2 regions of the Paenibacillus sp. FSL L8-0644 genome follow, and region 2 is predicted to be linked to the other one. Evidence: riboswitches for the same ligand, from Rfam matches in the RefSeq annotation. Region 2 holds a riboswitch; the other holds the start of a gene.
The links. Region 2 has a riboswitch for thiamine pyrophosphate ahead of NSS94_RS13150 (thiamine phosphate synthase). Riboswitches for the same ligand answer to the same signal wherever they lie in the genome.
Positions count from the first base shown of each region.

Region 1: another riboswitch for thiamine pyrophosphate. It lies ahead of NSS94_RS05080 (ECF transporter S component); the one in region 2 lies ahead of NSS94_RS13150 (thiamine phosphate synthase).

Region 1 is NZ_JBBOYN010000001.1:1,130,048-1,133,212, reverse strand. Features, by position in the region: gene NSS94_RS05085 (ABC transporter ATP-binding protein) at 1-1,392, opposite strand, end outside; gene NSS94_RS05080 (ECF transporter S component) at 1,392-1,988, opposite strand; TPP riboswitch at 2,239-2,348, opposite strand; gene NSS94_RS05075 (TatD family hydrolase) at 2,392-3,165, opposite strand, start outside.
Region 2 is NZ_JBBOYN010000001.1:2,941,320-2,944,484, reverse strand. Features, by position in the region: gene NSS94_RS13155 (ABC-F family ATP-binding cassette domain-containing protein) at 1-799, shown strand, start outside; TPP riboswitch at 894-1,002, shown strand; gene NSS94_RS13150 (thiamine phosphate synthase) at 1,268-1,861, shown strand; gene thiO (glycine oxidase ThiO) at 1,926-3,074, shown strand; gene thiS (sulfur carrier protein ThiS) at 3,071-3,165, shown strand, end outside.

The sequences.
Region 1 (3,165 bases), 1.8 Mb from region 2:
GGTACAATATCGACGGACAATTTCCGGGTCATGGGTGACCATCACAATGGCCGTGCCCGCCGCTCTCAGCTGCTCCAACATATCCAGCATGACAAAGGTATTACGCGCATCCTGCCCAAAGGTCGGTTCATCGAGCAGCAGCACTTCCGGCTCACGAATCATAGCCGTAGCAATACTCAACCGCCTTTTTTGGCCTAACGAAAGCTGATACGGATGCCGCTCGTCCAGCCGCTCCAGTCCGAACTGTACGAGCATCCGATCGACCCGTTCCCGGCACTGTTCAACGGTATACAAGCTCTTGGGTAACGAATACTCTAGTTCCTTTCGTACGGTATGCGCTACAAATTGCAGCTCGGGATTTTGAAACGCGAACCCGATACGCTCTGCCAGTTGTTCTGTACTGCCTGCCTCAATTCCGCGCACGCTATAACGTCCCTGTGTGCGAAGTAAGCGCATCATGGAGAGCAGTAGCGAGCTTTTGCCAGCCCCGTTTTCACCAACCACGCCAATCCAGTCGCCAGGCTTCACCTGCGCATGCTCCACATAAATCACTGAACTTAAACCGCGGAGGCCGCTAAAATGTTCCAGCTCCAGCACATCAGTCCCCGCACCATTCTGTTGCGTCACTGCTTCACTCCAACGTGGCGAAGACGCTTCATTCCATACTCCCGGATACCACACGCCGTACTCGGACAATGCCTGCCGGTGCACATGAAATACTTCTTGGGCCCTTCCATCTGCAATGATCTCCCCTTGAGCAGAAAGCACCACAATCCGATCCACATCATGGACAATTTCATTAATTTTATGCTCCACAATCACCAGTGTCTGGTCTACCGAAATGTTGCGAATGGTATCCCACACCTGTGTAGTGCCTTCCTCGTCCAACAAAGCCGTGGGCTCATCCAGAAAAAGCACTTCTGGCTCCATAGCCAGCACAGACGCAATCGCCAGCCGCTGCTTCATTCCCTGTGACATGCTGCCAATGGGCATATGTATATCATCCGTCGATAGACCCACCTGTATCAGCAGCTCGCGAATACGGGATCGCATCTGCTCCCGGGGAACCTGATTATTTTCCAACACAAAAGCCAGTTCCTCATCTGCATATGACATACAGAACTGCGTATCAGGATCTTGAAATACAATACCTGAGACACTTGGGATTACAGCAGCATCGCATTTCATAGGCACTTCTATCGTGCGTGGAATCAGACCGCTTAACACTTGGAGCAGTGTTGATTTACCGCATCCACTCGGTCCCAGTAGCAGCAGCTTTTCCCCCTTGCGGACAGACAAAGACATATTGTGAAAAAGCAGCTCTTGCTCACCGGGGAATTTCAACCGTAGCCGGGTGATCGAAGCCACCACATCTTCGGTTGCCCGGCTCATCAATCCAGCCCCTTATAATCTTGTTCCGTTGCAGGCCTCAAACTTCGCGTGACTCCGGTTACCTCCAATGCCTTAGCCAGATAGAACGCGAATACCCCGGCAATCACAATACTGCCAATCATCCGAAATCCAATATACAAAACATAGTTCCAAGTCGATAGCTGATCAATATACCCGTAGCTGAAGTCTAAAATCAGAGAAGTGACAGCCGCCCCAGCCGCAGCTAGCGAAGCAACCCACAGGTTTGCGTTCCGATACAGAAAAGCCGCAAAAAACAGCTCCGCTCCCAAGCCTTGCAGCAGGCCATAGTACAAGGTGGACATACCCCATTCGCTTCCCAAAAAAGCACTGACCGTTGCCGCTGCCACCTCTGCCAAAATCGCAACACCCGGCTTGCGAATGATGAGATAAGCAAACGTACCTGCCATAAACCACATGCCATACATCAGTTGCTCGGCGTGTAGACCCAATGGTTTCATCAAATCATAGGCAGGTCCCCATATTTTGTAGATCAACCCGAACACAACAGCGATCACAATCGTGACCAAAATATCCGTCAGTTTCAACCCTTTGGACGCTCTTACAGCAGTATTCATTATTGCGTGCTCCCCTTTTTCCTTATAGTTGGCCTCTTGGCCATGAAAAAAAGCTTGTCTGGAGCTGAATCTCCAGGCAAGCTTTATGCGCAGTAAAAGGTGAAGCACCATACAAAACATCATTCGTCGATATGCCTTATATAACCAGTAGTCTAAACTACTACACTGATACCCAGCCAAGTCAGGATCAAGGTAAAATGCTAGGACATACATTGAATCTATCGACAACCGCAAAAAAAAGCGGCATTCCTGTATAGTGTTCTTGGTTTCTCTACGCTGGCATTACCCAGATCAGATTTCACGGTCAGTGGCAAGGGCCACCCTCTCAGCCTGACTTTCTCAAGCTCCCGACAATGCTTTTTAATTCACTATAATATATACCACATCTATGGCTTTGACAATCCTATAATCCGAAGAAACGTTTAGCCGTTTCCGTCGTCGCGATTTCGATCTCCATCATGCTTCGACCTGTACATTCGGCTATCGTAGCAGCAATGTGAGCGAGATACATGGGCTCATTACGCCCTTCTTTAGGCTTCACAGGCAAATTACGCGGGGTCAAAAATGGAGCATCCGTTTCAATCATCAGACGGTCCAAGGGAATATCTCTGACCAGTTCACGCAGATGCTTCCCCCGCCGTTCGTCGCAAATCCAGCCGGTGATTCCGATATACAGTCCCATTTCTACATACGTACGCAATTCCTGTTCCGTGCCGGTAAAACAATGCACTACCGCTTTATCGACAAGCCCTTGATACTCCCGAAGCATAGCGACAAAGTCCTCATGTGCATCTCGTTCATGCAGAAATAACGGCATTTTCAGCTCACCCGCCAGTTGGATTTGCTCGCCAAACCATCGGCGCTGCACATCACGTGGCGAAAAATCACGGTTATAGTCCAATCCGCATTCCCCTATGGATACGACCTGCGGCTGACCCGCCAACTGGCGGAGCTGCTGAATCGTGTCTGCACTGCAGTCTTTGGCATCATGGGGATGCACGCCAGCTGTCGCATACAGCTTGCCCGGATAACGCGCTGCATACTGAGAAGCTTCCCGACTGCTGCGGACACTGGTCCCAGTAATAATCAGCGGTGAAATCCCTACAGCCGCGGCTCTCTCTACCACCTGTTCCCGATCTGCATGAAACGAACGATGCATCAAGTTCACACCAATATC
Region 2 (3,165 bases):
TCTAAACAAAGCCCAGCATATTGATGCTTATGAGAAGCAACAGGATTTTATTAAGAAACAGGAAGATTTTATTCAGCGTAATAAAGCGCGTGCCTCTACATCAGGCCGAGCAAAGAGCCGTGAAAAGCAGCTTGATCGGATCGAACGTATTGATAAGCCTGAAGAAGCCGCAAAACCAACCTTTCAATTCAAAGAGGCACGTGCAAGCGGAAAGACGGTATTTGAGGGTATTGATTTTGAGATTGGTTATACACATGCCCTTTTGCCTAAAATGTCCATGACGATTGAACGTGGCGAAAAGATTGCAATTGTCGGCTACAATGGTGTCGGTAAATCGACATTGCTCAAAACCATATTGGGAAAAATTCCGCCAATCAGTGGAAAAACCTATCAAGGTGATTTTTTGCAGCCCGCTTATTTTGAGCAGGAAGTAAAGGCCGAGAAAATTACACCGATTGACGATGTGTGGAATGAATTTCCGCATTTGAACCAGCATGAAGTACGAGCGCATTTGGCGCGTTGCGGTTTGAAAAATGAGCATATCACGCGTCCGCTATCTGCGCTCAGTGGTGGAGAACAGGCTAAAGTCCGTCTTTGCAAACTGTTAATGCGTGAAAGCAACTGGGTACTGTTCGATGAGCCTACCAACCACTTGGATGTTAAAGCAAAGGATGAGCTGAAACGTGCTTTGAAGGAATACAAAGGGACCGTATTGCTTGTATCTCACGAACCGGACTTTTACGAGGATTGGGTAACCAAAACGTGGAATGTGGAAGAGTGGTCAAGTAAAGTTAACTAAAATCAGCTAAATCCAGTTCCAGCAAATTTCACACGAAGTGGGGTTTGCAGAATTAGAAAAATATGCTAAGCTATCTTTAGCTTATACAATAAAATAGTCACACTAGGGGAGCCGCCCATGCGGCTGAGACGGAATAAATGGATTTCGGACCCTTTGCACCTGATCTGGGTTATGCCAGCGTAGGGAAGTGAGCGCCGTACAAACAAGGCAACACCATCTTTATTTTTGTTTGTGCGTGGGACGATACACGTATACGGATATCATGGTCCGTTCGATTATTGGACGTTCGTTAAACCACTTCCTTGGGGAAGTGGTTTTTTTGCGTTTCGTTCATTTTAAGTAGTTCGAGCTTCCGTAGACGATTCACATATAATCCCCTTTCATTCCTGCTGGTAGACGTGGCTGGCTAAGCTTAGATCCTTTAGTCCAATGTGAGGTGAAGACAAAATCGAATTACACGCAATTTCGATGGAAAAGGGCACTTTTGCACAAGCCGCCCAAGTGGCTGCTGTGATTTGTCCGTATGTTCATTATGTACACGCACGTTTAAAACAGAATGGTGCCTCTGCATTGCTTTCTTTGACTCGCAGCCTGGTGGAGCAGGAAGTTCCTTTGCAACAAATTGTAGTAAATGATCGTGTGGATGTAGCTTTACTTACTTTGGTCGGAGCCGTTCAATTACCAGCTAATGGATTACCTGTTGTGGATGTGAAAAGCCTACTTCCAAAGGGTACACGCTGTGGAGTGTCTGTACATTCCTTGGAGGAGATGCAAATTGCTGAGCGGGCAGGAGCGGACTATGTACTTTATGGTCACGTATATGAGACCCATTGTAAGCCCGGTATTGTACCGCGGGGTTTAGCTCAGCTTGAACATATTTGCAGACTGTCAAACATTCCGGTGATTGCGCTAGGCGGCATACAACCGCATCATATCCCGGAGCTTTATAGGGCCGGAGCAAGCGGAATTGCGGTGATGTCTGGTATATGGGAGGCTGAGTCGCCCGTTGCAGCTGCAATGGAGTATAGGCGAATGGCAGACCTTGTAGTTCACAGCCTGTAGCGAGAAAACGAGAGTAGAGGCAAGCTGAAAGCAGAAGGGTTTATGGAGAGGAGATACGGAACAAATGCTAAAGATACACACAGAGGAAAGAGTGATTGGACACGCTGAATGCTTGGTCATAGGTGGAGGTGTCATCGGCAGTTCCATTGCTTATCATGTGGCCAAGGAGGGAAGAAGTACGATTATGCTGGAACGATTGATCCCGGGTGAGGGAGCCTCAGGAGCAGCGGTTGGAATGCTGGCAGCGGAAAGTGAAGAGTTCACCGGCTCTGAGCTATCACGATTTGCTCGCATAAGTCGAGATGCATTCCCTGAGCTTGTCTGTGATCTAGAGCGTTTGTCAGGTATTTCGGTGGAATTCCGTACTGAAGGGTTTGTGACCCCTTTCCGTACGGAGACTGAAGGCCAAAAACGCTGGAAAGCTGCTAAAACGCGAGAGGGTGATTCTCCTATCTGGTGGGATGCGAAAGAATTGGCCCGACGAATTCCAGGTTTGGATGAACAAGCGATCGGGGCAATATATCGTTCAAAGGAGACACAAGTGGCTCCTGTCCAGCTTTGCCGTGCTTATGCAGGTGCTGCTGCGGTGCTGGGAGCAACGGTATGGTCTGGTACACAGGCAGAGCAACTGGTCATACAGGATGGTCGAATTTGCGGTGTCCGTACAGATAGTGGTTTTTTTTCCTGCGATCAGGTCATTATTGCCGGAGGCTTGGATAGCATGAAATTGCTAGCGCAGGTTGGGTTTGAATATCCACTTTATCCGGTCAAGGGCGAAGCGGTAGCGGTCTCCTTGAAGGATCACCCGTTAGAATATACCATTTATGCTGATGATATTTACCTCGTGCCTAAACAGAATAACGAGCTTTGGATTGGGGCAACGAGCCTTCCACATCAATATGACGAAGAGGTGACCGTAGGAGGCTTGGAGGGGTTGCTGGCACGTGCCTCTGCCTGGCTGCCGCGCGTCCGTGAAGCTTCTTTTATACGCGCTTGGGCGGGCTTACGTCCGCAGGCTGTATCAGGTCATCCTTTTATAGGCATTGTTCCTGGGGGCGAGGGCGTATATGCTGCAGTCGGGCATTATCGTAACGGTGTCCTGCTGAGTGATGCTACCGGGCGTGCGATGGCAGCTATGCTTAATGGGGCTTGTGCAGCAGAACTTGGGATAAGTAGTTTTTCTTCTGAGCTCCTCAAGGAGAAAAGCTTATGAAGCTGACGATTAACGGCCAGAGCCTGACCTTTTCTAATCGAATCACTCATGTGAATCAATTGCTACATGAGCTTGATGTAAAGGTGAAAAC